DNA from 4 places in the Erwinia sp. E602 genome. Region 3 is predicted to be linked to each of the others. Evidence: predicted binding sites of a transcription regulator. Region 3 holds the regulator's gene; each other region holds the start of a gene.
What was found. The regulator PurR, encoded in region 3, represses purine synthesis genes. The targets are predictions, from matches to a motif close to CANGCAAACGTTTGCNTG.
Positions count from the first base shown of each region.

Region 1 (7,591 bases), 2.2 Mb from region 3:
GCTGGTTTACGGACAGTATCAGCTGCGGCTGGCGGAGCATCCGGCGATTTACGCCTATACGCGCAGGCAGGATCGGCAGCAGTATCTGGTGCTGACCAACCTGAGCGGCGTGTCGCAGCAGGTCGATCCTGCGCAGCTGGCGTTAGAGGGCTGGCAGCGGGTGCTGGGCAACTACCCTGATGACGGCGAGCTGCAGCTGCTGCGGCCGTGGGAGGCGCGGGTGTACCGGCATCAGTAACGCCAGACGCGGAACGCAGGTTCCGCGTCTTTTTTACCGGGTTCCTGCGCTGGCGGCAGTCAAACCCGGCCCGTTAACGCGTTAATTCCCAGCCGCGCTCGCGCCACAGCGCGGGCAGCTGATCCAGCGCGGTAAACGGCGTCACCAGCGGGTGATCGATAACCGGATTGTGCGCGTCGGCGCAGTAGTAAAATACCGGGATGCCGGCAGCAATGCCGGCCTGTGCCCCGGCTTCGGAGTCATCCACCAGAATGCAGCGGCGGATATCCACGCCCATCTTCGCTGCCGCGTGAAACATTAACCCGGGTTCCGGTTTCCAGTGCTGAATATCATAGCCGCTGTACAGCCGGTCATCAAAATAGCGCCGCAGCCCGGTCAGCCCCAGCGAGTGCTGCATTTTCGGCACCGTGCCGTTGGAGACCACGCACACCGGCACCGCTATCTGCGCCAGCAGCGCCTCTGCGCCGGCGATCGGCTGCAGCTCCAGGTCAAACAGCCGCGCCACCTCAGCGCGATACTCAGGCTCCAGCACGCTGACTGGCGTACTGAGCTGATGCTCGCGGCAGACGTCGGCGATAATGTCATACAGCTTCACGCCTTTGTATCTTTCAAACATGGTCTGCAGCGACAGCTGCGCGCCGTGGCGGGCAAAGGTGTTGACGTAGGCCTGGGTGCAGAGCAGTTCGCTGTCCACCAGCGTGCCGTCACAGTCAAAAAAGATGCAGTCGGGTGACATTCGTCCGTCCTTAACGGTGAGAAAAGAACCTTCACTTTACGCGATCGCGAATGGATTGCGACCCCGAATGCGCCGGGTCCCGGCGCCCGGCGGGCGCGAACAGTGTCAGAAAAATCGCGCATCCTTCGGATACAGCAGATGCGCCATCTGGCGGTAGCGCCCGGCCTCCTGTTGTTTTCCCTGGTACTGCAGCACCAGGATCAGACTGGCGTAAACGTTATGATCCACCCGGTAGCGCAGATAGCCGCTGGCCCAGCGGCGGTACTCTTCCAGCAGGCGCGGATCGCGGCTGTCGTTAAAGGCCAGCAGCAGCGCAACGTGACGGTCATACTGCCAGCGATCCTGGTTCAGCCAGCGCTCTGCGGGCGACAGCTGCTGCAGTGCGGCGGGGTGCTGAAAGCCGCTAAGCTCCACGGCGGTCAGCTGCTGGTTGCCGCGCCAGATCAGGCCGGTCACCAGCACCAGCAGTGCGGCAAGCAGCCGTATGCCGTTTCTGAACAGCGGAACAACCCGCCGGTGCACTGGACGCCAGCGCCACGCTTCGCCGCTGGCACGTTCCGCCACGGCCAGCAGCAGTAAAAACAGCAGTGCATGGACGGTGGACATATAAAACGGCCACTCCAGCTGGGTGTGGATCAGCAGCGGCAGCAGCGACAGGCACAGTGCGGTTGCCTGCCCGGCGCGGCGGTCGCCGCGCGCACTCCGCCTGCGATCGGCGCGGCGTGCGCGTGCCAGCAGGCGCACTCCGGCGAACAGCAGGATCAGCATCGCCGCCAGTCCGCAAATGCCGCCCTCTACCCACCAGAGCAGCACTTCGTTATGCGGGTGCTCGGCAATTTCAGTGACCCGGGTTGGTATGGGCTGGGTGACGCGAAAATGCTGGAAAGCGTATTCAAAGCTGCCGTAACCCCAGCCGCCGAGCGGGTGCTGCGCGATCATGCGCAGCGTGTCGATCAGCATGGTTCGGCGCGCGTGGTTAGACCCCTGGTGATCGATAACCGACAGCGTCATCTCACCCGACTGTAACAGGCAGAGCGCCGCCACGGTGCCGACGGTAATCAGCGCGACGGCCAGGCGGCTGCGCTGGCGGTCGTAATGGCCGCACAGTGTAAACAGCAGCAGCGTTACCCCCGCGCCGCCGATCAACGCTGCCCGCGACTGAAGCCAGACCAGCAGCGCAGGAAACAGCAGCAGCAGGAGCATCAGCGCCGCCAGCCGCCAGCGCTCCCGCCGGGGGCTGGACAGGCGGAAGCCGGGCAGAATGGTCAGCAGCAGCGCCAGCCCCAGCCCGGTGGCGATAGCGCTGCCCAGCACGTTAACCTGCTGGAAGATCCCGCCGGGACGACCGCCGGTGAGGGGAACCCAGCTCAGCTGGGGGAGAAACAGCTGCAGCAGAACAATAAACGCCTCGGCTGCGATGAGCAGCAATACGCCGTTGAGCAGCCGCTGCAGGTGGCGCGGCGCGGTAAGCGGCAGCTGTAGCAGGGCGAAATAGCACAACACCGCCATTGCCACGGCGGCCATCCGCAGGCTGGCTTTGTCAGCAAACTGCGCGTCGGTAAACGGCAGCGGCAGCAGCGCCAGCAGCGTAGCCAGCAGCAGCAGCATGCCGCCGGGGGTCAGGGTGAGGTGGTGACTGCGGAGCCGTTTAAGAAAAGCGAATAACAACAGCGTAGACAGCACGAAGACGGTCAGGATATTCATCGGTAACTGCAGGCCGGTTCCCCCCAGATTCGGAGTGAACAGCGTCAGCGGAAGCAGAAAGAGTAAAACGATTGAGCCATATTTTACCATGGTGAAAATTCTCAGAGTCCCTGATGAGAAGAGCCGGGAAAATAGCAGAAATCGTCCGCTATAAAATGTCGCATTGCGCGATGGGATCGTTTGACAGCCGGTTAACCCCGCCGTAAGTACTCTGTGTGGCGTAATCCCCGTCATTTGGTGCAGAACAAGGCGCAATCGGTTGCGAAAAAACCGGCTCAGACTCATCCCAAACGGGCATTTATCGGGTAGGATAGCCCCCGACATTTTCTCCGTTCTGGAAACACACAATGACCAATCCCGGGCTGTTACAACGGATTTTTAAACTGCAGGAGCATGGCACCACCGCGCGTACCGAGGTGATTGCCGGTTTCACCACCTTCCTGACCATGGTGTACATCGTTTTCGTTAACCCGCAGATCCTCGGCGTGGCCGGCATGAATACCCAGGCGGTGTTTGTCACCACCTGCCTGATTGCCGCCTTCGGCAGCATTCTGATGGGGCTGGTGGCTAACCTGCCGGTGGCGCTGGCACCGGCGATGGGCCTGAACGCCTTCTTCGCTTTTGTGGTGGTCGGCGCGATGGGTATTTCCTGGCAGGTGGGCATGGGTGCCATCTTCTGGGGGGCGGTCGGCCTGCTGCTGCTGACCATTTTCCGCGTGCGTTACTGGATGATTGCCAATATCCCGCTCAGCCTGCGCGTCGGCATTACCGCCGGCATCGGCCTGTTTATCGCCATGATGGGGCTGAAAAACGCCGGTATCGTGGTGCCGAACAAAGACACGCTGGTGGCGGTAGGCGATCTGACCTCGCACAGCGTGCTGCTGGGGGCGCTGGGCTTCTTTATTATCGCCGTGCTGGCTTCGCGCAACGTGCACGCGGCGGTGCTGGTCTCCATCGTGGTGACCACCGGCATTGGCCTGGCGATTGGCGACGTGAAGTACGGCGGCGTGTTCTCCATGCCGGCGGGCGTCGGTGCGGTAGTGGGTGAAGTGAACCTGAAGGACTCGCTGAACGTCGGCATGGCCGGGATTATCTTCTCGTTTATGCTGGTTAACCTGTTTGACTCCTCCGGAACCCTGATCGGCGTCACCGACAAGGCCGGGCTGACCAATGAAAAGGGCACCTTCCCGCGCATGAAGCAGGCGCTGTACGTTGACAGCATCAGCTCGGTGGCCGGTTCGTATATCGGCACCTCATCCGTAACCGCCTATATCGAAAGCTCTTCCGGCGTCTCCATCGGTGGCCGCACCGGCCTGATGGCGGTGGTGACCGGTGTGCTGTTCCTGCTGGTGATGTTCCTCTCGCCGCTGGCAGGCATGGTGCCGGCGTATGCGGCGGCAGGTGCACTGATCTACGTCGGCGTGCTGATGACCTCCAGCCTGGCTCGGGTGAAGTGGGACGATCTGACCGAAGCAGTACCGGCGTTCGTTACCGCGGCGATGATGCCGTTCAGCTTCTCGATTACCGAAGGTATCGCGCTGGGCTTTATCTCTTACTGCGTGATGAAGCTGGGTACGGGTCGCTGGCGTGAAATCAGCCCGTGCGTGGTGGTGGTTGCGCTGCTGTTCGTGCTGAAAATCGTCTTTATCGACGCGCACTGAGTGATGACCGGGTGGCCTTCGCGCTGCCCGGTTTTACCAGCGTAGCCTGAACGCTGGCTCAGTCACGGGTTGACCGGGTTAACCGTTAGTGAGAGTGCGGCGTTTTTTCCGGCGGCAGGCTGGTCAGGCGCAGCATACGCGGCCCCATATTCTGCGCCAGCACGTTAATATCCTGCAGCGATTCCCAGCTCTCCTGGCCATCGAACTCCCATAACCGCAGTCGATCGGTGCCGGGGGACAGCGCACAGGACCATACCATTACCGACTCCACATCGCACAACGCCTGAATATCGGGTGAGACCGCGGAGCGTAAACGCCCGGATGCCGGGTGCAGCCGCAGCGAGTCGTTGCCTTTCTCTCCTTCTCCGGTCAGCTTGAGGATACTCTGACGCAGCGTCCACAGCTGTGTGGCAGCCTCTATCTGGTCATTCTGCGCGCGGACCCAGGCAACTTCTGCGGAGGTCAGGCACTGGAAGTAGTGCTCCAGCGTCTGGCGGCTGTGTGCCCGTACGATCTCCATATCCAGCCCGGCGCGGCTACCCTCTTCGGCCAGCAGCACACCCACCGTATTACCGGCGTAAGCAAGGCTGAAATCGGGCAGATCCGCATCGGCAAAAGCGGGACGTCCGTCGGTGAGGGTGGTCAGTTCGGGAAGTCTGTTAATGCCGTAGATACGCAGCAACAGCTCGGCCAGCAGGGTGCGGGCGGCAAGAAAACGGCTGCGGCGGCGTTCGTCAAAGTCGTAAGCGTACTCGACTAACGCCAGCGGCAGGCGGTGTACCCGGGGTTTGCTCTGGACCAGGGTCCAGCGCGCAAAATGACTTGCCATCTGTCGCTCCGTGAAAATGGTCGGATAATCATCAGCTCCTATTGTAAGAATTTTCTTAGGTGTTTGCATCACGCAAACGCGATTGTCGACAAAATTCGGATTTATGACCGATAAAGGGGATTGACCAGGGGGCGCGGGATGCTGTCCGGCAGCCGGTTTGCGGACCTTGCTGTCGGATTATGGCAGGCTATTGAGAGATGTGCCGTCCGCATAGCGTGATAAGCGGACGGCTGCATTTGCGTTTACAGCAGGGCGTCTATTCGTACTCGGCAAGCAGCGTGGCGGTAGCGCTGAATGCACCGGGCTTAATCGCGCCTGCGGGATTTTTGATCGGCATTGCGGACATTATCCCGTCATCTTCAGCCGGGAGAGCCAGCGGCTTGTTAAGCTGCATCGGCTGGCCGCCCTTGTAAATAAGGATCCCCAGATTATCCATATCGGTTTGCAGTGTGGCATTGTTGGTGGCAAAAGAGGCGGGCGTGCCTTTGAGGGTGAGCTGTATTGTCCTGCCCGTCATATCGCCCTTGCCGCAGTCGATTTTGTAGTAAAAAACCCGGGCATATTGTTTATCGTAGATTTTATCAATATTGATATTTTCGCCAAAATTGACTGCAATATCCCCGCCGTCCGGTGCTGTTACATTACAGACGGGTGCAAGCACGGTGACCTTAATGGTTATGTCGGACTGGGCGGTCCCTGCCGCTGCGATACCGGTCCAGCCGGTGAGCAGACTCAGCATCAGTAGCATCGCGTGGTGAAGGCTGCCGCCCGCCGAACGAGGAGCGGGTGCGATTAACCCGGTTGTAAATTCAGTCATAGATCATCCTGAAATCGACGCTGGCGTGGTAAGCGCCCGCTTTTAGTGGGGCGGGCGTTCTGACGGGCGTAACCGTCCAGCTCAGTTGATCCTGGCCCGGTGAGAGCAACAGCGGTATTGCGCGCTGGTTAAGCGGCAGAAGCCGGCCGTGGCTGTCACTCAGCCGCAGTGCCAGGCCGCCCGTGCCCTTAACCTGCACGTACTCAGGGACATCCGCGTCGCTGTTGCCAGAAAAGTAAACCGAAACGGCGGGCTGCATACTGCTCCATGTCAGCGCGCCGGTGCGGGGATCGCGCACGGCAGAACGGCCACGTACGCACTCTTTCAGCATTAGCTTAAACGTGACCGGGGTGGCGCGATCGCCTGGATGCAGCAGCTTTGCACTGTCGGTGTTGCCGAGTTCGATGGTCTGATGTAGGCTTTCCATCTCCAGCCTGCAGGCGCTTTCCGTCAGCGATCCGTACACCTCGAGCGTACCGCTCATCTCATCCTGAACCCGGGTCTCATCCGCCCGGACGGAGGCGATGTTAAGACCGCCCACCATCGCGGCCATCAGGGCCAGCGTTTGACATCCGGCGGCTCGCCTGCACGCCTGCAAAAAGAGTCCGCTTATCCTGTAATGCATCTCCCGTCTCCCTGTGGGTGCGGTGAAACAGAGTGGCCTTAGCTGCCTGATTTGCCCGTCTGGACGTGGCAGCTGTTACCGGTGCAGGTAAAGCTCAATGCCGGACGGCCGCCGTAATCATCGACAAAGGTCAGCACCGGGCTGCCACCCAGCTGGCTGGCTGAAACGTTCAGTTCGCCACTGCTTTTAGGCGCGACCATCAGCGGCCTGAAGTTATCCAGCCCCTTACCGTGGCTGCTGGCCGCACCGTCAATCAGCGTGATGTAGTAGCCGGTGGGGTTATTCACCACGTAGCGATCGCCCTGGCGGGTCAGCGTCAGCTGTTCCTGAGGGCGCGGCGCGTTTTGCTGCTGGCGCAGCGTGGCGGGGCGGTAAAACAGCTTGATGCGCGTCTGCAACGCAATCTGCAGCGTGTTGGCCTTTTCGCTCTTTGGTGGGATCTCGCGCAGATTAAAGTAGTAGAGGGTTTCACGATCCTGCGGCAGCGTACTGGCTGCCGGCAACGCCTGCAGCCTGACCTGACTCTTGCTGCCCGGTTCCACGCGCTGCAGTGGCGGCAGCACCGTTAACGGCGACGCGATTTTTTTGCCCTGCGCATCTTCAATCCACGCCTGCGCCAGGTAAGGCAGCTTCGGGTTCTGATTACTGATGCTCAGGCTGACCGACTTCGCGTTGCCGTCAAACACCACACGGGTTCGGTCCAGAGCAATGGCGGCTGTTGCCTGTTGGGCGGCCAGCGCGCTGGTGAAGATCGCCAGCGCTACGATTTTTTTGGTAAACATGGAAACTCCGTTACTGATTAATATGTTAAGTGCTTAATTTTTATCTGGTGCGTCTGCACCTGCGGCGGGCAGATGGCAGGGTAGCAGCAGCATCTGGCTGAGCATGTCTTCTGGCAGGGGATCGGGGAGGCGTATTTCGCACTGCGTTTTGCCCTCCCAGCGTACCAGCATGGTTTCACCCGCTTTGATTCCACTCAGG
Region 1 covers NZ_CP046582.1:4,826,061-4,833,651, forward strand. Annotated here, with positions in the region: gene GKQ23_RS23695 (alpha-glucosidase) at 1-238, shown strand, start outside; gene yieH (6-phosphogluconate phosphatase) at 312-974, opposite strand; gene GKQ23_RS23705 (PglL family O-oligosaccharyltransferase) at 1,080-2,678, opposite strand; gene GKQ23_RS23710 (NCS2 family permease) at 3,026-4,339, shown strand; gene GKQ23_RS23715 (4'-phosphopantetheinyl transferase superfamily protein) at 4,425-5,168, opposite strand; gene GKQ23_RS23720 (fimbrial protein) at 5,425-5,985, opposite strand; gene GKQ23_RS23725 (fimbrial protein) at 5,978-6,529, opposite strand; gene GKQ23_RS23730 (fimbria/pilus periplasmic chaperone) at 6,649-7,392, opposite strand; gene GKQ23_RS23735 (outer membrane usher protein) at 7,426-7,591, opposite strand, start outside.
Region 1: GKQ23_RS23710 (NCS2 family permease) is a predicted target of PurR. The motif match lies at 2,927-2,944, and genes of this name have one in related genera.

Region 2 (7,591 bases), 980 kb from region 3:
ATCTCACGTGGCCCCTTAAAGGCGAAGCTCTGGCCGAGAGGCTTCCCCTCCCCCAGCCGGTTAATCATCCGCTCCACCGCCTTTACCGGCCCGATAATCATCCGGGTACAGAGCAGCACCAGCCCGAGGCTGAGCAGAAACAGCGTCAGCGCCTGCCAGCCGAAGAACTGGCCGCGATCGGCAATTTCGCGCTGTAACTGCAGTCCACGGGCAAACACCACTTCGCGGGTAGTCTGCACCAGCTGCACGTTGGCCTGCGAGAACGCCTCCAGCGCGTCGCCCGCTTCCCTGACCGGGCCGCTGGTGGTGCAGTGCAGCTGGCTGAGCAGGGTCAGGTTCTGCCGCAGGCTCTGGTAGGTCGACATATCCGGCAGCACCTGGGCGTGGGCGTCCAGCATCTGTGAGTAGCGGCTGCGCTGGGTCTGATAGAGGCGCGCCAGCATCGGGTCATCCAGCACGCAGTACTGGCGGTAGCTGCGTTCCAGCTCCAGCGCGGTGCGCGCCATCGCCTCGCTACGGCGCACGTCGGTCAGCGTGGTGCGGTTGGTGTCCGCCGCCCGCTCGCTCAGCGCGGAGAGGCTCTCCCACGCCTGCCAGGCCAGCACCAGCAGCGGCAGCAGCACCAGTAAGAACGCCATCAGCACCAGCTGACGCAGGGAACGCGGGAACAGACGCCAACTTTTCACGGGCAGATCTCGTCGTCAACAAAACAGCGATGCTAACGGAGAGCGGCGGCGGAGGGAAGTGCGGCGTCAGGAAGTACGTTGTTGGGAAGCACTGTGTCAGGAAGAACGGCGTCAGGTGTCGTGAGTCGGGTCGGGCTAGCGGCAAAAAAATGGCCGGTTCAGTGAACCGGCCATCGGTGCCGCGACGGCTTACCATCGCGGCGGAAGAGGTGGTGCCTAACTCAACGTTTCGTCCGATGCTTGATAACGTCACAGAGTGAACGATTATCGGTGGGGTGGACGGCAGGCACCGTTTTGTGCGTCATTCGGGATGTTATGAGCTACTAGTCCGCTTGCGCAGGGCTGTCATAACCAGGTGAATGAGCCACTGAAGGTATTATAGCAATTGGCGTGCCAGTTTTGCAATAAGTGTAGTAACACCCTGTTAAACGGTGACTTATGTCATTTCAGCTGCTCATCACCCTGCGCATTGCCTTCTGATTTCGGTGACGACTGTCGCTGCAAAGCAACGCATTGCCAACCAGGAAAAACTCCGCCATTAAATTCAACAGGTTAAATGTCACCATATGACGACACTCCGGTTAACAGAGTGTCGCTAAAGAGTAACATGGCTTAATCAACCGTCCGCGCGGCACAGACATACGCCTGGCTGGAGGAAAAAGTTATGCGCACTACCGGTTATCCGGCCTCAGAAAAAAGTGTGGTACTACTCAGCTTTTGGCAGTTCAGCGGAATAACAGGGATGAAAAAGATCAGCATAAATCGGGCCATTGCCCTGGCCTGTTGCCTCACCGTCGCCATGCTGGCGCTGTGGCTGGCCGTTGCCGCTATCCACAGCCCACGGATCGCCCTTCCCCGCGTCAACATCGATCCGCAGCACTGCGATTCACCCGCTTATCTTCAGCACTATCAGAATCAACGCATGCTGAGGGAGCGGGACCCGCCGGGCGATGCTGAAACCGAAACCAATAAAAAGGCCGGGTTTCCCCGGCCTTCCTGTTAGCGGGTTAATTAACCCAGCTGTTTACGCGCATTGCGGAAAATGCGCATCCACGGGCTGTCCTCGCCCCACTCGGTTGGGTGCCAGGAGTTGCTGACGGTACGGAACACACGCTCCGGGTGCGGCATCATAATGGTCACGCGGCCGCTTTCGTTGGTGACAGCGGTGATGCCGTTCGGGGAGCCGTTCGGGTTGGCCGGATACTGCTGGGTGACCTTACCGAAGTTATCCACGAAGCGCAGCGCCACCAGGCCTTTAGCTTCCAGCTGTGCCAGGTGCGCATCGCTGCGCACTTCCACAAAGCCTTCACCGTGGGAAACGGCGATCGGCATACGGGAACCGGCCATGCCGTCCAGCAGCAGTGACGGGCTGGCCGCCACTTCCACCAGGCTGAAGCGCGCTTCAAAACGCTCGGACTGGTTACGCACAAAGCGCGGCCACTCTTCGCTGCCCGGGATCAGCTCGCGCAGGTTAGACATCATCTGGCAGCCGTTACAGACGCCCAGCGCCAGCGTCTGCGGGCGGTGGAAGAAGGTTTCGAACTCGTCACGCACGCGGGCGTTAAACAGAATCGATTTCGCCCAGCCTTCACCGGCACCCAGCACGTCACCGTAGGAGAAGCCGCCACAGGCCACCAGCGCCTGCATATCGGCCAGGCCACGACGGCCGGCCAGCAGGTCGCTCATATGGACGTCAACCGCGTCAAAACCGGCGCGGTGGAAGGCGGCCGCCATCTCCACGTGGGAGTTAACGCCCTGCTCACGCAGCACCGCCACTTTCGGACGGGCACCGGTAGCGATAAACGGCGCGGCGATATCTTCCTGTGGTGCGAAGCTCAGAGAGACGTTCAGGCCCGGATCGTTATCGTCCAGCTTGGCGGCGTGTTCCTGATCGGCACATTCCGGGTTGTCGCGCAGGCGCTGCATCTGCCAGGTGGTCTCGGCCCACCAGGTACGCAGGGTGGTACGGCTTTCGCTGTACACCGCAGAGTCACCGGAGGCGATCACAAAGCGGTCGCCCTGCGTCGCCTGGCCCAGCACGTGGACGCAGTCCGCCAGGCCGTGTTCAGCAAACACCGCCAGCACCGCGTCGCGGTCGGCAGCGGCAATCTGAATTACCGCACCCAGCTCTTCGTTAAACAGCGCAGCCAGGCTGTCGCTGCCCAGCGCGGCGATATCCACGTTGATGCCGCAGTGGCCGGTAAAGGCCATCTCGGCCAGCGTCACCAGCAGGCCGCCGTCGGAGCGGTCGTGGTAGGCCAGCAGTTTGCCGTCGGCCACCAGCGCCTGGATAGCGTGCCAGAAACCGGCCAGCTGCTGCACGTCACGCACGTCGGCCGGCTTATCGCCCAGCTGACGGTAGACCTGCGACAGCGCGGTGGCACCCAGCGCGTTAACGCCGCGGCCAAGGTCGACCAGCAGCAGGCTGTTATCGACGGTCTGCAGCTGCGGGGTCACGGTTTTGCGCACGTCTTCCACGCGGGCAAAGGCGGTGATCACCAGCGACAGCGGCGAGGTCATCTCGCGCTGCTCGGTGCCCTGCTGCCAGCGGGTCTTCATCGACATCGAGTCTTTACCCACCGGAATAGTGATGCCCAGCGCCGGGCAGAGCTCTTCACCCACCGCTTTCACCGCTTCGTACAGGCCGGCGTCTTCACCCGGGTGACCGGCAGCGGCCATCCAGTTTGCCGACAGCTTAACGCGGGTCAGCGGGCCAATTTCGGTGGCGGCGATGTTGGTCAGCGCTTCACCGACGGCCAGGCGGCCGGAGGCGGCGAAGTCAAGCAGCGCTACCGGGGCACGTTCGCCCAGCGCCATCGCTTCACCGTGGTAGCTGTCAAGGCTGGCGGTGGTGACCGCACAGTTGGCCACCGGGATCTGCCACGGGCCGACCATCTGGTCGCGGGCGACCATACCGGTTACCGAGCGGTCGCCGATCGAGATCAGGAAGGTCTTCTCGGCCACGGTCGGCAGGTGCAGCACGCGGTTAACCGCATCGGCAATCGAGATGCCGTTACGCACCAGCGGTTGCCCCTGAACCTGCAGCGTGGAGACGTCGCGGGTCATTTTTGGCGTTTTGCCCAGCAGCACGTCGAGCGGCATATCGATCGGCGTGTTGTCAAAATGGCTGTCGGCCAGCGACAGGTGCATCTCTTCGGTGGCTTCACCGATCACCGCGTACGGCGCGCGCTCGCGCTGGCACAGCTCGTCGAACAGCGCCAGGCTCTCCGGCGCAACCGCCAGCACGTAGCGCTCCTGCGATTCGTTACACCACACTTCCAGCGGGCTCATGCCCGGCTCGTCGTTGAGGATATCACGCAGGTTGAAACGGCCGCCGCGCTCGCCGTCGCTGACCAGTTCCGGCATGGCGTTAGACAGGCCGCCCGCGCCAACGTCATGGATAAACAGAATCGGGTTGGCTTCGCCCAGCTGCCAGCAGCGGTCGATCACTTCCTGGCACCGACGCTCCATTTCCGGGTTGTCGCGTTGCACCGAGGCGAAGTCGAGGTCGGCGTCAGACTGGCCGGAGGCCATAGAGGAGGCCGCGCCGCCGCCGAGGCCGATATTCATCGCCGGGCCACCCAGCACGATCAGCTTCGCGCCGACGGTGATTTCGCCCTTCTGCACGTGGTCGGCACGGATATTACCGATACCGCCCGCCAGCATGATCGGCTTATGGTAGCCGCGCAGCTCTTCGCCGTTGTGGCTGGTGACGCGCTCTTCATAGGTACGGAAGTAGCCGTTCAGCGCCGGGCGACCAAATTCGTTGTTAAACGCGGCACCGCCCAGCGGCCCTTCGGTCATGATGTCCAGCGCGGTGACGATGCGGTCCGGTTTGCCGAAATCCTCTTCCCACGGCTGTTCAAAGCCAGGGATACGCAGGTTCGACACCGAGAAACCGACCAGGCCGGCTTTCGGTTTGGCACCGCGCCCGGTGGCGCCTTCGTCACGAATTTCGCCACCGGAACCGGTGGCAGCACCCGGCCACGGCGAAATCGCGGTCGGGTGGTTGTGGGTTTCCACCTTCATCAGGATATGGGTCTCTTCCTGGTGGAAGTCATACCCGCCCTGCGGATCGGCGTAGAAACGGCCGACCTTCGAGCCTTCCATTACCGCGGCGTTGTCTTTATAGGCCGACAGCACGTGGTCCGGGGTTTTCTCGAAGGTGTTTTTGATCATCTTAAACAGCGACTTCGGCTGCACCTGACCGTCAATCACCCAGTCGGCGTTGAAGATCTTATGGCGGCAGTGCTCAGAGTTGGCCTGAGCAAACATATACAGCTCGATGTCGTTCGGGTTGCGCCCCAGTTTTTCAAACGCCGCCAGCAGGTAGTCGATCTCGTCGTCCGCCAGCGCCAGGCCCAGTTTGATGTTCGCCTGTACCAGCGCGTCGCGGCCGGCACCCAGCACGTCAACGCTCTGTACCGGCGCCGGCTGATGCTGAGCAAACAGCTGCTCAGCGTCGCTCAGCTCGCTGAACACGGTTTCCATCATGCGGTCGTGCAGCGCCGCGGACAGCTGCGCCCACTGCGCGTCGGTCAGCTCGGCCTTCACGTAGAACGCCAGGCCGCGCTCCAGGCGCAGCACCTGCGGCAGATCACAGTTATGGGCGATATCGGTGGCTTTGGACGACCACGGAGAGATGGTGCCTGGACGCGGGGTCACCAGCAGCAGACGGCCTTCCGGGGTATGCTCAGCGAGAGAGGGACCGTACTTCAGCAGGCGCTGCAGGCGCGCCTTTTCATCCGCACTGAGCGGCGCGCTGACATCAGCGAAATGGACATACTCGGCGTAAATATCACTCACCGGCAGGTGAGCGTCCTGAAAGCGGGTCAGCAGTTTGTTAATACGAAATGCCGACAGAGCGGGCGAACCACGCAGAATTTCCATCATTAAGATCTCTCGTCTCGAAGCGCCGGGCGACGCTTCATTGGGCGCAACAGGGAAAACGGGCGCTATTATAGAGAATTCCCCGCCGTTACGAAACCGTTTGCGCAGAATTTCATGCCGTGCAGAATTGACTGAAAATTACACAATCCAGGTGGATTTCTGTTGCGCCCCGCCGCCGAGTTGAGCAGAATGCCCCACGCTCAGGCCGAATTTCGACCCCATAAAACTGCTAAATAAGACAGATACCTGAGAACCATCGAGAGATAACTATTTGAAACGCCTAAAATTTAACTATCTTCTGATCGGGCTGATCACCGTGCTGCTCGCGCTGGCGCTGTGGCCGGCGATCCCCTGGTATGGCGGTGCCACCGACCGTATCGGGCAGATCAAATCGCGGGGCGTGCTGCGCGTCAGCACCATAAATTCTCCGCTTACCTGGTACACCGTCAACAAATCACCGGCCGGTATGGATTACGAGCTGGCAAAACGCTTTGCCGATTACCTCGGCGTGAAGCTGGAAGTGACCGTCCGTCCGAACCTGAGCGATCTGTTTGACGATCTGGAAGATGACAAAGCTGACGTGCTGGCGGCCGGTCTGATTTACAACCACGACCGGCTGACGCGCTTCCAGACCGGTCCCTCCTACTATTCGGTGTCGCAGCAGCTGGTGTACCGTATGGGCGCTGCGCGGCCTAAGAACCCGGGGGATCTTAAAGGCCGGCTGGTCGCCGCCTCCGGCTCGGCCTACCTGTCAACGCTGCGCGATATGAAGAGCAATCAGTATCCGGATCTCGACTGGGCGATCGCCACCGACCGCACCCCGCAGCAGCTGCTGGAGGCGGTGGCAGACGGCAAGCTGGATTACACCGTGGCGGATTCGGTGACCATCGCGCTGATGCAGCGTATCCATCCGCAGCTGGCCGTCGCCTTTGATATCACCGACGAAGAGCCGGTCACCTGGTACGTGCAGGATGAGAAAGACGACAGCCTCAACGCCGCGATGCTCGACTTCTTTAATATGATGGGCGAAGAGGGATCGATGGCGCGGCTGGATGAGAAGTATCTCGGCCACGTTGGCACCTTTGACTACGTCGACACCCGCACCTTCCTGCGGGCGATTGACGGCACGCTGCCGGACATTAAACCGCTGTTCGAGAAGTATGCGCAGAATATTGACTGGAAACTGCTGGCGGCGATCGCCTACCAGGAGTCGCACTGGAACCCGCAGGCCACCTCACCGACCGGGGTGCGCGGCATGATGATGCTGACGCGTAACACCGCCGACAGCGTCAGCGTGAAGGACCGCACCGACCCGGAGCAGAGCATCCGCGGCGGCAGCGTCTACCTGCAGCGGCTGATGGAGAAGGTGCCGGACAGCATCCCTGAAGATGAGCGCATCTGGTTTGCGCTGGCCGCCTACAATATGGGCTTCGCGCATATGCTCGACGCACGTAAACTGACGGATAAGCAGAACGGCAACCCGGACAGCTGGGCCGATGTCAAACTGCGCCTGCCGATGCTCAGCCAGAAACGCTACTACAGCCAGACCGCCTACGGCTTTGCGCGCGGCCACGAAGCCTATGCCTATGTGGAGAATATCCGCAAATATCAGCTGAGCCTGGTGGGTTATCTGGACGACCAGGAGCGCAAGCTGGCACAGAAGGCGGCTACCGAAGCCGAACTCGGCAGCGGTTACCCGGCGGTCGCACCGCAGCTGGCGATGAACTGATCAGTCCGCTGACGACGTGCCCTGCTGCTGCTGCTGGCGCAGCGCCTTTTTCTCGGCGCGACGCTGGCGGAAAAAGTCGCTGAGCATTGCGGCACACTCCTCTGCCAGCACCCCTTCATCGACCTGCACCTGGTGGTTCATACCCGGATGACTGAGCACGTCGATCAGCGAGCCGGCCGCGCCGGTTTTAGCATCGCGCGCGCCAAATACCAGCCGCCCTACCCGGCCGTGCACCATCGCCCCGGCGCACATCACGCAGGGCTCGAGGGTGACGTAGAGGGTAGTA
Region 2 covers NZ_CP046582.1:1,198,905-1,206,495, reverse strand. Annotated here, with positions in the region: gene GKQ23_RS06920 (HAMP domain-containing sensor histidine kinase) at 1-686, opposite strand, end outside; gene GKQ23_RS06915 (hypothetical protein) at 1,351-1,689, shown strand; gene purL (phosphoribosylformylglycinamidine synthase) at 1,698-5,579, opposite strand; gene mltF (membrane-bound lytic murein transglycosylase MltF) at 5,848-7,305, shown strand; gene tadA (tRNA adenosine(34) deaminase TadA) at 7,306-7,591, opposite strand, start outside.
Region 2: purL (phosphoribosylformylglycinamidine synthase) is a predicted target of PurR. The motif match lies at 5,666-5,683, and genes of this name have one in related genera.

Region 3 (7,591 bases):
TGAAGCTCTGCTGCGTCAGCCAGAGCAGGACTAATATCAAACAGGCGACCCGCAGGTCGCCTGATTTCCGCTAGCGCGCAACCCGCAGGCCGCCTTCGGCACCGCGGGTAAACACGACCTGCCACAGCTGAATATCCCGTGCGCGAAACGCCCCGGCGCAGACGTTGAGGTAGTAGGTGAACATGCGTTTAAAGCGTTCATCATAGTTGCCGGCCAGCTGTGGCCAGGCGGTGAGGAAGCGCTGATACCATGCCATCAGCGTCAGATCGTAGTCCGCCCCGATATTGTGCCAGTCTTCAACAATGAAATGCGGCTCGCTGACGTCGGCAATATGGCGCACCGAGGGCAGGCAGCCGTTGGGGAAGATATACTTGTTGATCCAGGGATCGACGTCGCTGTTGGTTTTATTCGCGCCGATGGTGTGCAGCAGGAAAATGCCGTCGGGCTTTAAATTACGATCCACCACCTTAAAGTAGGTGGCGTAATTTTTGGGCCCAACGTGTTCAAACATGCCCACCGAAACGATGCGGTCAAACTGCCGGTCAAGGTCGCGATAGTCCTGCAGCAGAATGGTCACATCCAGCCCGTCACAGCGCTGCTGCGCCATCTTTTGCTGCTCGGCGGAGATGGTCACGCCGTAAACGCTGACCCCGTAGTGGCGCGCCGCAAACTCGGCCAGCCCGCCCCAGCCGCAGCCAATATCCAGCAGCGACATGCCGGGAGCCAGCTGCAGCTTCTCACAGATCATTCTGAGCTTGGCTTCCTGCGCCTGTTCCAGCGTGGTGGCCTCTTTCCAGTAGCCGCATGAGTACTGCATATAAGGGTCAAGCATCAGTGAGAACAGATCGTTGCCGAGATCGTAATGCTCCTTGCCGACGATCCACGCGCGTTTGCGCGACTGCAGGTTGGTGAGGCGGGCCACCAGCACCCGCAGGGTGTCTTTAAAACGGTGAGGGATCTGCTGGTCAATATGCGCCTGCAGAATACGCTGGATAAACTGGTCGATACGTTCACACTGCCACCAGCCGTCCATATAGCTCTCGCCCAGCCCCAGTGAGCCTTCCTGCAGCACGCGCTTAAAAAACCCGGGGTGGCTGACCTGAATATCCCAAGGCCGCGAACCGTTAATGGCCACGTCCGCCTGGCTTAACATCTCATGAACGATGCGATACCACGGATTATCTTCAAGAATCGTTTCTTCAATACACGATGAACTCATAGCTTCTCCATCACCCTGTGACTGAAACCTCAGAAAAAGGATAGTCAATTTCTGCAAGTTTGTGAGAGAAGTCACGGCAGATTGCCGTGGCTTGAAATCCGACGTTTAAAGAGGATTGATGCAATGCTGCGAGGCCGTAACGCGTGCTGCGTCGGAAACACCATGACGACCTTGTCAGGTTGTAATGCCGGTCTTTTAACGGCTAAAAGACCGGCTTGCTAAGCGGTTAATAAAAGGCTGTTTTATCGTTTTTTGGCGAGTATATGCTCACCCGTGAAAATATTCAATGGCTTATCTTTAGCCTGCGAATCAATCGCATTCCGCGTTTACTGCTGCTCCTGCTGCGCCAGCAGCCGGGCCTGTTTCGCGGCTTTGAACTGTAGCAGATAGCCGAGAACCGCCAGTAAAATGGTCAGCAACATCACCTGCGCCGTGGTATGTAACGCGGCGTCAATGCCGGCAGAGACGGCGAGGCTGGCGGCAAAGCACAGGCCCAGCTGCAGCATGTTCTGCAGCGCGGCGGCCTTACCGGTGGCCTGCGGGAACGGCAGCAGCGCGTTAGAAACCACGATCGGATAGATCGCGCCGTTGGCCATCGCCATGCCGCAGAACGGCACCATCAGCGCCACCAGCGAGGGCTGCGCTTCGCGGGCCACCAGCCACAGCGCAAATATGCTGATGCTGTAAAACAGCAGCAGCCACGGCAGCAGCTGGCGGCCGCTCAGGTGATTAAGCAGTGCGCGGCAGCCAAAACCGCCCACCAGGAAGGCGATGGTCTGCGGCACGTAGCTGAGGCCAATATCCGCCGGCGACAGGCCGAGGGCACCGAGAATAAACGGCGAGCCGGTCAGCCAGGCGAAAAAGCTGGCCGAACAGGCGGCGTAGATCGCCACGTTACCGCTGTAGACCGGCGACTTCATTAAGGTCAGAAAACCGGTGGCCGGGCCGGCCGCCTCAGTGGTGGCGGCGGGGCGCGCGCGCGGTGACTTCAGCAGCAGCGTCATCAGGATCAGCAGCAGGGTAATCACCAGCAGGGCGATAAAAATCGCCCGCCAGGAGAGCGCCGACAGCAGCCAGGCGCCAAGCAGCGGAGCCAGCGCCGGCGACAGCGCTACCAGCGGCATAATGGTGGCGAACACCCGGTTGGCTTTTGCGCCCTGATAGCGGTCCACCACCAGCGCCTGCCAGCTGACCGCGGCGGCGCAGACGCCGACCGCCTGCACAAAGCGGCAGACCAGCAGGGCGGTGGCGGAGTGCACCCACAGCATCGCCAGGCAGCCGACGGCGAACAGGCTCAGCCCCATCAGCAGCACCGGCTTACGCCCGATGCGGTCCGAGAGTGGCCCCCAGATCAGCTGCGCGCAGGCAAAGCCGGCGAGGAAGATGCTCAGGCTGGCGCTGATGCCGCTGGCGCTGCTCTGCAGATCCTGCTGCATCACGCCGAAGGCCGGCAGGTACATATCGGTGGCGAGGAAACCCAGCATGCTCAGCAGCGCCAGGTAGATCATAAATCCGAAAGATTGCATGTGAAGGTGCTCTTTGATGAGTTTTTTTTCGGCTGGCAGTGTAAAGGGACGGCTAACGGCTTGTGAAATGGTATTATTCGCCACCTGATGTGAAAAAAATTGAAGGGAAGGCTATGTGGTCGGAACACTCTCTGGAAGTGATTGATGCGGTAGCAAGAACCGGCAGTTTTTCCGCAGCGGCGGCCGAACTGCATCGCGTGCCTTCCGCCATCAGCTATACGGTGCGTCAGCTGGAGCAGTGGCTGGCGGTCAGCCTGTTTGAGCGGCGTCACCGTGACGTGGTGCTGACCGAGGCCGGGCGGGTGTTCAGCGAAGAGGGGCGAGCTGTTATCAAAAAAATGCTTGCCACCCGCCGCCGCTGTCAGCAGGTGGCCAACGGCTGGCGCGGTCAGATCAGTATCGCTGTGGATCGCATCGTGCGGCCGGCACGCACCCGCCAGCTGGTGGTGGATTTCTATCGCTACTTTCCGGATATCGAGCTGCACCTGTCGCAGGAGGTGTTCAACGGCGTGTGGGATGCGCTGGCCGACGGCCGCGTCGATCTGGCGATCGGCGCTACCCAGGCGATCCCGGTGGTCGGGCGCTTCTCCTTCCGCGATATGGGCAGTCTGAACTGGCGCTGCGTGGTGCAGCCGGGCCATCCGCTGTTGCAGACCGCCACGCCGCCGGACGAAGCGGCGGTGCGCGAGTGGCCGTCGCTGGTGCTGGAGGATACCTCACGCGCGCTGCCGAAGCGTACCACCTGGGCGCTGGACAATCAGCGCCGCATGGTGGTGCCGGACTGGGAAAGTGCCTTTGACTGTCTGCGGGCCGGGCTGTGCGTGGGGATGGTGCCCGGGCACCTGGCGCAGCCGCTGCTGCAACAGGGGCTGCTGCAGGAGCTGACGCTGCTGGCCCCCTATCACGCCAGCCCCTGCTATCTGAGCTGGACGGAGCAGAACGCCTCACCGGCGCTGGCGTGGTTGCTGGACTACCTGGGGGATACGGAGACGCTAAACGCGGAGTGGCTGAGCGAGCAGCCTGGCCGCTGAGGCAGGCCGCCCGGAACGGCTAGCGGCGGTAGTCGCGGAACGGACCATCGGCCACCGAGCGGCGTTCGATCAGCGTCGGGTGTACCTCGATGGTCTGCGGCTCTTCGCGCTTGCTGGTAATACGATCCAGCAGCATATCGAAGGCGGTTTCGCCGAGGCGCTCTTTGGGCTGATGCACGGTGGTCAGCGCCGGTGAGAAGTAGCGCGCGTTGCGCACGTTATCGTAACCGATCACCGAAATATCCTGCGGCACGCGCAGCCCCATCTCGTCGGCGGCGCAGATCGCCCCCATCGCCATGATGTCGCCGCCGCAGAAGATCGCGGTTGGGCGCTGTTTCTGCATCAGAATTTGCTGCATGGCGCGATAACCTGACTCCGGCTCAAAGTCACCCTGTACCAGCCACTCCGGGCGCAGGGTAATGTTGGCTTCCGCCAGCGCTTTAAGAAAGCCGGCGTGACGGCCGCCGCCGGTATTGCGCTCCAGCTGCCCCGGAATGGCACCGATATCGCGGTGGCCGCGTTCGATCAGGTAGCGCCCGGCCAGATAGCCGCCTTCAAAGGCGTTATCGAGAATGGTGTCGGTGAAGTCGCCGTGCGACTCGCTCCAGTCCATCACCACCATCGGAATATTACGATTATCTTCCAGCATGCCGATCAGCGTTTCCGGGTATTCGGAACACATCACCAGCAGGCCGTCGACGCGTTTCTGCGCCATCATCGACAGATACGCCTGCTGCTTCTGCAGGTCGTTATGGGCGTTACCGAGGATCAGCGTGTAGCCTTTGGCAAAACAGCGGTTTTCCACCGCCTCAATTATTTCGGCAAAATAGGGCGCTTCGCTGGAGGTCGCCAGCAGGCCGATGGTTTTGGTATGGTTAACCTTCAGGCTGCGTGCAACCGCACTTGGGGAGTAGTGCAGCTCTTTGATTGCCGCCCAAACCGCTTCACGCGTCTCTTCCGCAACAAAACGCGTTTTGTTGATCACATGAGAGACGGTGGTGGTGGAGACACCGGCAAGCTTCGCCACATCCTTAATTGTTGCCATTCAAATAGTACTCCTGATGTTATCGCAACCTGTTGATAACAAAATGGTTAAACGTTTGCGCTAGCCGCGCGATTTTCTGCACCTGGTGTCAGGTGTCAGGCGCTGTCTCACAGGGTCGGGAAGGGATGATTTCGTCCGAAAAAGTGACATGCATTGCTGGCTAAATGCCGTTTTGCTGATGTTGCGCAACGGAATGGCGGATTCTAGCAAGGCTGCGCCGAGAAGACGAGATTTTTACGGTTAACTGTGGGAAAATTATCAGGCTTAATTTTAATAAGGTTATTAAGGGGCAGCCATGAGTACCGATCTGAAATTTTCACTGCTGACCACGGTTGGCGCACTGGCGATGATCATTGCTTTCAGCTTTACCGCCGTCATGCACTGAGCCATAAAAAAAGGGAGAAGCCAGGCTTCTCCCTCTCTGCCTTAATCCGCCAGACCCGCTTAGCGGATGGTTTTAGGCGTCATCATCCGGCGCGCACCGATGTAGTGCTCCTGCCAGTAGTCTTCGCTCAGCGCGCTAACCTGAATATCTTTGCCGGTGCGCGGTGACTGAATAAATTTCCCGCCGCCGAGGTAAACGCCCACGTGATCGGCGGTACCGCGGCCGTTAATGCGGAAGAACACCAGGTCGCCTTTCTCCAGCTGGTCGCGTTTTATCTGTGCCGCATCGCGCAGGTGATACATCTCATTGGCGGTGCGCGGGATCTTGAACTTCACCAGGTCTTTATAGGCGTACCAGACCAGGCCACTGCAGTCGAAGCCGGTTTTCGGTGAGGTGCCGCCCCACTGGTAGGGTTTACCCAGCTGACCCATCAGCTTGTTCATCGCCGTTTCGCGGGCCTTCTGGTAGCGGGCGCGGTGCGCCTTGCTCAGCTTAAGCGGCGCATCGCCATCTTCCACCAGCAGCGCTTTGCGTTCACCTTTCTGACGCCCGTAGCGTTTTTTATCGAGCTTCGCCGTGGCATTTTTTGCCGTGGCTTTGGTACGCGCGGTTTTGATCGGGCTGGCGGGCTGCGCGGCGGTTTTCTTCTTCAGCTTAAGCTTCTGCAGCGTGGCGGTGGTGGCTTTCTTCAGCGGGGTTTTCTCTTTCACTTTCTTAACCAGCGGCTCTTTCACCTTTTTGGTGGTTGCCGCCTTCACCGGCCGGCGTTTACGCCGCTCATCATCGCGCGCAGCCGAGCGGTCAGCCTTGTGCTGGCTGGCGTTAACAGGGGCATGTGGCGATGCGTGTGCCACATTTAAGAACAGCTGTGCCAAGGCCAGCGTGATAAGGGTGATAAGTAAACGCATCGGTCCCATTAACAGTTTGTGCTCTGCACCATCCCGCAGCGCAATTGGATAAGAATTTTCTGCATTAAAGCAGAAGGCCTCGATGATTCTAATCTAACTTTTAAACGGAGGGTTAGGTGTTTTTTGTTTCAATCCTGCAATAGATTTAAACGGCGTTAAATTAAACACTTTCAGATGCTTATCGCAGCGATTTAATTGACTCAGATCAATATCGGCGCTGCATCAGCCAGAGGAAAATGTTATTTTGTATGTATCATTTTGCAAATAGCGCTCTGGATCACATTGTCCATGCGGAAAATGTCGTTTTCATCGCCAGGGCAGAATCGTTACAATACAGAAACACGAATATCCCTTTTTTGTCGTCGCGTACTGAGGAAGTCATAATGAGTACTGTTGAAAAAATCCAACGCCAGATCGAAGAAAACCCTATTTTGCTCTACATGAAAGGGTCGCCAAAACTGCCAAGCTGTGGCTTCTCTGCTCAGGCTGTACAGGCGCTGTCGGCGTGCGGTGAGCGTTTTGCCTACGTAGACATTCTGCTGAACCCGGACATCCGTGCTGAGCTGCCGAAGTACGCCAACTGGCCTACCTTCCCGCAGCTGTGGGTGGACGGTGAGCTGGTCGGCGGTTGCGACATCATCATCGAGATGTTCCAGCGCGGCGAACTGCAGCAGCTGATCAAAGAGACTGCACAGAAGTACCCGGCCCCGGCCGCTGAATAAACGTCGGCCTGACGCTACAGACTAAAAAACCGGAGCCTGCTCCGGTTTTTTTATGGCTCTGCGCCGGAAACGCCAGCCGGATGCGGGGCGCGGATTACGCCCGCCTAGCGCTATTGTGCGTCGTCGCCAGCAGCCGGTCCGGCGGCCAGTGGCCAGCCCCCCAGACGCTTCCAGCGATTGACCAACTCACAGAACAGATCGGCTGTCTGGGTGGTGTCATACAGCGCCGAGTGCGCCTGGCTACTGTCAAACGCAATACCCGCGGCGCTACAGGCCTTTGCCAGCACCGTCTGCCCGACCACCAGCCCGCTCAGCGCTGCGGTGTCAAAGGTGACAAACGGGTGGAAGGGGTTGCGCTTCAGCGCGCTGCGTTCAGCGGCGGCGTTCATAAAATTGAGATCGAAGGTGGCATTGTGCGCGACCATGATTGCCCGGCTGCAGCCGCTCTCCTTGATCCCCTTACGCACCAGCTTGAAGATCGCGTGCAGCGCGTCGTGTTCGCTGACGGCACCGCGCAGCGGGTTTTTCGGGTCGATGCCGTTGAACGCCAGCGCCTCCGGGGCCAGCACCGAGCCAACGAAAGGTTCAACGTGGAAATGCAGGGTTTGGTCTTTTTCCAGCCAGCCGTCGTCGTTCATTTTCAGCGTGATCGCGGCAATTTCAAGCAGGGCGTTAGTTTTGGCGTCGAAACCCGCCGTTTCCACATCAATAACGACCGGATAAAAACCGCGAAAACGGCTGCTCAGGGTGTTCAG
Region 3 covers NZ_CP046582.1:2,177,651-2,185,241, forward strand. Annotated here, with positions in the region: gene GKQ23_RS11310 (riboflavin synthase subunit alpha) at 1-34, shown strand, start outside; gene cfa (cyclopropane fatty acyl phospholipid synthase) at 71-1,219, opposite strand; gene punC (purine nucleoside transporter PunC) at 1,546-2,745, opposite strand; gene punR (DNA-binding transcriptional activator PunR) at 2,859-3,776, shown strand; gene purR (HTH-type transcriptional repressor PurR) at 3,796-4,821, opposite strand; gene GKQ23_RS11335 (YnhF family membrane protein) at 5,117-5,206, shown strand; gene GKQ23_RS11340 (C40 family peptidase) at 5,266-6,114, opposite strand; gene GKQ23_RS11345 (Grx4 family monothiol glutaredoxin) at 6,495-6,836, shown strand; gene rnt (ribonuclease T) at 6,947-7,591, opposite strand, start outside.

Region 4 (7,591 bases), 1.9 Mb from region 3:
TTGCCAACGGCCACGACGTGGTCAACTCGCCGAACGTTGACGCGCTGCTGGTCACCTCCTGGGATCCCACCCACGAAGAATTTACCCTGTCAGCCATCGCGGCCGGCAAGCCGGTGTTCTGCGAAAAGCCGCTGGCGATGTCTGCCGAAGGCTGCCGCCGGGTGGTTGACGCCGAGATTAAGTTTGGTAAGCGTCTGGTGCAGGTAGGCTTTATGCGCCCCTACGATTCAGGCTACCGTGCGCTGAAGCAGGTGATCACCAGCGGTGAGATCGGCGAGCCGCTGATGCTGCACTGCGCGCACCGTAACCCGACCGTGCCGGAAAGCTACACCACCGATATGGCGATCACCAACACGCTGATCCACGAGCTGGACGTGCTGCGCTGGCTGACCGAAGACGATTACAAGTCGGTGCAGGTGGTGTTCCCACGCTCCACCTCGAAAACCCACGCCAGACTGCGCGATCCGCAGGTGGTGCTGTTTGAAACCCGTAAGGGCATCCGCATTGACGTCGAAATCTTCGTCAACTGTGCCTACGGTTATGACATCCAGTGTGAAGTGGTCGGTGAAGAGGGGATTGCTAAGCTACCCGAGCCGTCTGCCGTGCAGATGCGTAAAGACGCCAAACTGTCGACCGCGATCCTCACCGACTGGAAGGATCGCTTTATCGATGCTTATGACGTTGAGTTACAAGCCTTTATCAATGATGCCACCGCTGGCAAGCTGACCGGGCCATCCGCCTGGGACGGCTATGCTGCTTCTGTCGCTGCCGACGCCTGCCTGAAAGCGCAGGAAAGCGGTGCGATTGAGCCGGTGGAACTGCCGCAGCGCCCGGCGTTTTATAACTAAGCCCGGGTGCGCACTTCCCCCGCCTGTGGCGGGGGGATCACCGTAAAACAGCGTACTGATTTATTCCGGAGATTCTGATGAAAATTGCCTTTGATGTGGATGTCATTCGAGATTTAGGCATCACTAAAATGGTTCACCAGGTGGCTGACTGGGGCTACAAGTATATTGAGCAGTCCCCGCATCCGCAGATCAACCCGTTCTATAAGCATCCTAAAGCCAGCCGCGAAATCATTACCGAGTACAAAAACGCGCTGCGCGAGACCGGGCTGGAAATCTCCTCGTATATCGTGGTGTATCGCTGGTCCGGTCCGGACGAAGCGCGCCGTCAGGCTGCCGTACGTAACTGGAAACGGATGATCGAAATCGCGGTGGAAACCGGCGTACAGGTTATCAATACCGAACTTTCCGGGAACCCGAATGAGCCGGAGATCTGTGAAGAGATGTTCTACCGTTCAATGGAAGAGCTGCTGCCGATCGTTGAACGTGAAGGCATCCGCATCGAAATCCAGTCCCACCCGTGGGATTTCTGCGAAAACAGCAATGAAACGGCCGATATCGTGAAGTCGTTCCGCAGTGATAACGTGAAGTACCTGTACAGCGCACCGCACACCTTCTTCTATGACAAAGGCAAGGGCGATGTGCAGCCGATGCTGGAGTATGCCGGTGCTGACCTGTCCCACGTGCTGATCGCGGACACCATGAACCACACCAAGCACTGCCGCTACATCGTGAACCCACCAGGAGTGGATGCCACGATTCACCAGCACGTGGCCGTGGGTAAAGGTGAGGTCGACTTCCCGACGCTGTTTAAGACCCTGCGTGAAATGAAGTTCGCTGAGCAGACCTTTAAGGTCGGTGGCGAACCGATTATTGCCGCTGCGCTGTTCGGTTACCCGGAAGAAATGCATGTTGAAGCAGTAGCCACGCGCGAACTGATCGAGCGCGAGCTGCTGGGATAATGATGACGGGCGGCTGCGGTCGTCCGCTGATTCCTGAGGCTTAAAATGAACAAAGATAACGTCAAACTGGCTATTGCCCCTATCGGCTGGACCAACGATGATATGCCGGAGCTGGGTGCGGAAAATACCTTCCAGCAGATCGTCAGTGAAATGGCGCTGGCCGGTTTTATCGGCAGTGAAGTGGGTAGCAAATATCCGCGCGATCCGGCGGTACTGAAGCCGATGCTGGATATCCGTGGCATTCAGATCGTTAATGCCTGGTTCAGCACCTTCTTTGCCAACGGTGACAAAGCCAAAACCATCGATGAGTTCATCAACCACCGCGACTTCCTGCACGCGATGGGCGCGAAGGTGATCGGCTGCTCCGAGCAGAGCCTGAGCATTCAGGGCACCACCAAAGCGGTACTGGAGGAGAAACCCCACTTTACCGACGAGCAGTGGCGACTGACGGCAGAAGGTTACAACGAGCTGGCAAAACTGGCCGCAGAGAAGGGCATGACCGTTGGCCTGCATCACCATATGGGCACGGCGATCCAGACCACCGCAGAAGTCGACCGCTTTATGGCGCTGACCAACGATGACGTCTATCTGTTGTTTGATACCGGCCACGCTTACTACTCTGAAGGCAGCCAGCAGGCGATGCTGGATATCCTGACGAAGTACCTGCCGCGCATCAACCACGTGCACCTGAAAGACGTGCGTGATGAGATTGTCGACCAGGTCAGAAGCCAGAAGCTGTCGTTCCTCGACGGCGTGAAGAAAGGCACCTTCACCGTACCGGGCGACGGCGTGATCGACTTCAGACCGGTATTCAAAATCCTCGACGATTTCGGCTACAAAGGCTGGATGGTGGTGGAAGCGGAGCAGGACCCGGCGCTGGCTAACCCGTTTGAGTATGCGGTAAAAGCGCGTAAGTACATTCGCGAAACGGCCGGTCTGTAAGCCTGACGGCGTTAAAAAAGCCCGCTTCTCCTTGTGGAGGGGCGGGCTTTTTCTGTTGGGCCGGGTTCTCTTCACCTGCTGATTCGGTGCCTGGCTTAGGTCGTCTTCTGCCCCTGTGTCTGGCTCAGGGAGCCTGTACACTCCGTAAAGACGCAAAAAGCGTCATCCATGACAGCTCAGCACGGGCCCTCCATGGCCCGTGATGCTTTACTCCGTGTACAGGCTCCCTTCGCTTTTTCGTGTTGAGTGGTCTGCGGATTCTCTTCGCCTGCTGGTCCTGTACATGGCTCCCTTCGCTTTACGTGTTGAGTGGTCTGCTGGTTCGTTTTGCCTGCTGACCCTGTGCACGGCTCAGGGAGCCAGTGTTTTGTGTTGCCAGAGAGGGGATTATTCGCAAAACAGCTGGTGCATTGACTGCGTCAGTTTGCCCCGCGGCGAAAACTCGTTCAGCAGCGTAAAGTGATCGCACCCCTCCAGCCTTGTGTAGCGGGTGATGTTCCCCACCTTTTCTAACAGGTCGGCATAGCGGTCGCTGTGGTTGAGCATCTCACTGCGCTCCTCGTCGCCGACGTGTACGGCGGTGGGAACACCGCAGGTGATGTTGTTGGCCGGGCTGAACAGCTGTATTTCGCCAGGTGTGAGCTGCAGGTTATCGTTGAGCTTACACAGGCTGATGGGGGTCAGATCGATAACGCCGCTCAGGCACATCGCATGGGAAATCAGCGGGTGGCTGCGCAGCATTGCGGTCAGGTGACCGCCTGCCGAGTGGCCTGCCAGGCAGACTTTACCCGGCAGCAGCCTGAAGGTGTCGTGGTTGTTTTGCAGGTAGTTCAGCATCGTGCTGAGCTCGCAGATAATCTGCGTCATGCTGGCCTCCGGAGCCAGCGTATATTCCGCCAGAATCACCTGGTAGTGTGGCAGCAGTGCGTCGCTGATAAAGGCGAACAGCTCTTTGCAGGTGCTCTGCCAGAAGCCACCGTGAATAAAGATAACGGTCGGGGCGTGTTTCTTTAAGGAGGGGAAGTAATCCAGCGTGGTGCGTTCAGCGGGTGCATACTGGATATTGCGCTGACAGGGGAACTGCTCATAAACCCGATCGCTGCGCTGCTGGAAGTCATCCAGGAGTGCTGCGGAATCAGGGATATAGCGGGTAAGATTATAAGCATCGTTCATCTGAGCGCGGGTCATACCGTGGTATCGCTGTTGCATGTTTAGCTTCCTTGTAAACTATTTTCGACAGGAAACTAACCTTCTCAGATCTCGGTCACAACGTCGTGACGAGTGATGCGAAATGCCTCTCCCCGCGGTGGGGAGAGGCAGGGCATTACTTCAGCTTGATGCTGTTGATAATGCTTTCGGCTTCGCTCTGCGACTGCTGCTGGTTTTCGGCCGGCAGGGAGATCTGCAGGGTCAGCAGCTTGCCGTCAATTTTGCCCAGCACAATTGAAGACCAGGCTGACTGGTTGTTGCTGGAGATCACCGTGTCCAGCTGGTGCAGCGTCTGGCCATCAACGGTAATCGCTTTGCTGGTCACCACCTGCAGCTGCGGATCGCGGCTGCGCTGCTGCTCTTCCAGACGGCTGGCCATCGCATCCAGCGACTCGTCGCTGTCCGTGCCTTCAAAAGCGATAATCGCGCGCTGGCCCGAATTATCGGCCCAGACGTGGCGGTTGCTGTCCTGGGTGCTCAGCTTATCGCTTTTATCGGCCATGCCCGGTGGCAGGGTAAAGTTCAGTTTACCGCCCAGCAGGGTGACGGTCTGGTCAGCCTGGCTGGCATGGGCGCTGTGATCGGCTGTCTGGTTTTTATCGCTGTTGTTATCGCAGGCGGCAAGGCCGGTTACCAGCAGGGCAATACCGGCATATTTCAGTAGGTTACGCATCATGATCCCTTTTTAAACGTGGTCGCATCGTCATTAAGCCACTCAGTCAAACGTATTCAGCGGGTAAAAGCAACTTGCCATCGGTGACATTGTGTATCCCCCGCTGACGGCGATTGACGGGCCGTGACCCGACTCAGCTTATCCGAAATTCATCTGCGGGCCAGCGGATTTGTCTGCTAAACGCTTCAGGGTGGCGTTCAGCAGCACCCCGTAGGCAGGCAGGAAGAATACCAGGCAGATCAGCACTTTGAAGCTGTAGTCCACCAGCGCGATCTCCACCCAGTGGGTGGCCATAAACGGATCGGGACTTTTATAGAAGGCGATAAAGAAGAACGCCAGCGTGTCGCTGATATTTCCGAGGAACATTGCCGCCGCTGGCGCAATCCACCAGCGCGCGTTCTGCCGCAGTCGGTTAAACACCTGCACGTCGAGGATCTGCCCCAGCGCATAGGCCATAAAGCTGGCGCAGGCGATGCGAGCCACAAACAGGTTTACCTCCGAAAACGCCTGCACCCCTTGCCATTCGCCCTGATACCACAGGCTGGAGATGGCGTAGGAGATAAACAGCGCCGGGATCATCACCGCAAGGATGATGCGCCGCGCCAGCGGTGCGCCGAAGATACGCACGGTGAGGTCGGTCGCCAGGAAGATAAACGGGAAGCTGAATGCGCCCCAGGTGGTGTGCAGACCAAAGATCGAGATCGGCAGCTGGACCAGGTAGTTACTGGAGGTGATCACCAGCAGGTGAAACAGGGACAGCCAGACCAGCGCATGGGTGCGCTGACGTGCGGTAAAAGCAATCATATTGAGCCTTTTTATAAACAGTGGGGTGAGGGAACCCAGTTAATTCACGGTATTTTTCACTCTGCTGCGGGGTGCCGGCACGTTACCCACCGGAGCGAACGCTGTCCGTGGGTGGAACAGGTGCGTCAGGCAATGCCTGCCGGGTGGATCTCGCCGGCATAAATAGCCCGTCGCCACAGCGATTTGGCGGCATCTTACCGGGTTAGCCTGCTATTGCAACGGTTAATTTACGCGCAAACGTTATCGTCGGGCCGGGACTTGCACGCGGTGGCGGCAGCGCTAAAATAGGCGCAGTTTGCCACACAATGAATGAGAAACTGATGAACGACCTTTTCGCCAGTCCTGACCAGACCCTGGATACTCAGGGAGAGCGCTGCCCGATTCCGGTGATGATGGTGCGTAAAACCGTGCGCGCAATGCAGGCCGGTGAAACGCTGCTGGTGGTCGCCGACGATCCGGCCACCACTCGGGACATCCCCGGCTTCTGCCGCTTTATGGAACATATCCTGCTGGCACAGCAGACCGACGCGCTGCCGTACCGCTATCTGCTGAAGAAGGGAACGGCCTGACGGGGAGTATGGCTGCCGCAAACGTCCTGGCGTTCAGCGGTACCGGGGAAATAATCAGCCCGCCGCGGTCAACGCAAAGGATGGCCGGTGCCCCGGGCGACAGAATGAACCTGTCGTGGATGCCCGGCGGCAGGCTGTCTTAAAGCAGCCTGCCGGTCAGGGCAGGCAATTGTCGTTTATTTCTTTCTCAGCAACCGCAGCGCATTAGCGGTCACTAACGCCGTTGCCCCCGAATCCGCCAGCACCGCCAGCCACAGCCCGGTAAAACCGAGCAGCGTGGTGACCAGGAAGATCGCCTTCAGCCCCAGCGCCAGCGCGATGTTCTGGCGAATATTGGCGTGGGTGGCGCGCGACAGCCGGATCATCGCCGGCAGACCACTTAAGCGATTGTGGGTCAGCGCCGCATCGGCGGTTTCCAGCGCCACGTCGCTGCCGCCGCCCATTGCGATACCGATGGTGGCGGCTTTCATCGCCGGTGCATCGTTGATGCCGTCGCCGACCATCGCCACCGGCCGCTGCTGGTTCAGCGCCATCACCGCCGCGACTTTATCCTCCGGCAGCAGGCCGGCGCGGAAGTCGATGCCGAGTTCGGCGGCAATCGCCGCCGCCGCCCGCGGGTTGTCACCGGTCAGCATCACGCCCTGAATATCCAGCGCCCGCAGCTCGGCCAGTGCGTCACGCGCATCGGCCCGCAGCGTATCGCGCAGGGCAAACAGCCCCAGCGTCTGCGTGGCATCGTGCAGGATCACCACGGTATTGCCGGCATTTTCCAGCCTTGCGACCTCATCACGCTGCGGCTCCGCCAGCAGCAGTGCCAGTTTCGACGGTGCGCTGATCGAAAGTAAGCGGCCGCTTACCAGCGCCTCGACGCCGCTGCCGGCCCGTGCGCGCTGTTCACTGGCCGCCGGCAGGCTGAGCTGGCGATCGGCGGCGGCGGCGACCAGCGCTTTGCCCAGCGGGTGCGACGAGCCCTGTTCAATGGCGGCGGCGGTGGCCAGCAGCATATTTTCATCCCAGCCGGCCAGCGCGACCACGGCGGTCAGCTGCGGTTTACCTTCGGTCAGCGTGCCGGTTTTATCAAAGGCGATAGTACGCACGCCGCCGAGGTTTTCCAGCGCCGCGCCGCCCTTGATCAGCGCGCCGCGGCGGCTGGCGGCGGCCAGCGCCGAGGTGATTGCCGCCGGGGTGGAGATCACCAGCGCGCACGGGCAACCAATCAGCAGCAGCGTCAGACCCTTATAGATCCAGGGCTGCCATTCGGCGGCCAGCAGCAGCGGCGGCACCACGGCCACCAGCAGCGCCAGCGCCATAATCACCGGCGTATACACCCGGCTGAAGCGATCGAGAAAGCGTTCGATCGGTGCCCGCCGCTCTTCGGCTTCTTCGATTAGCGTAAGAATACGGTCAATGGCGCTATGGCCCGGCTCGGAGACCACCTCCAGCCGGACCTGACGGTCGATGCTCAGGCAGCCGGCGGCCACCTTTTCACCCTCAAGGCGTTCTACCGGCAGGGACTCGCCGGTCATCGCACTCTCATCAAAGCTGGCCGTACGGCTCAGCAGCCGCGCGTCGGCCGGCAGCCGTGCG
Region 4 covers NZ_CP046582.1:256,581-264,171, forward strand. Annotated here, with positions in the region: gene GKQ23_RS02520 (Gfo/Idh/MocA family protein) at 1-848, shown strand, start outside; gene GKQ23_RS02525 (sugar phosphate isomerase/epimerase family protein) at 926-1,807, shown strand; gene iolE (myo-inosose-2 dehydratase) at 1,853-2,749, shown strand; gene GKQ23_RS02535 (alpha/beta hydrolase) at 3,137-3,958, opposite strand; gene GKQ23_RS02540 (DcrB family lipoprotein) at 4,074-4,631, opposite strand; gene GKQ23_RS02545 (7-cyano-7-deazaguanine/7-aminomethyl-7-deazaguanine transporter) at 4,770-5,435, opposite strand; gene tusA (sulfurtransferase TusA) at 5,756-6,004, shown strand; gene GKQ23_RS02555 (zinc/cadmium/mercury/lead-transporting ATPase) at 6,181-7,591, opposite strand, start outside.
Region 4: tusA (sulfurtransferase TusA) is a predicted target of PurR. The motif match lies at 5,666-5,683, and genes of this name have one in related genera.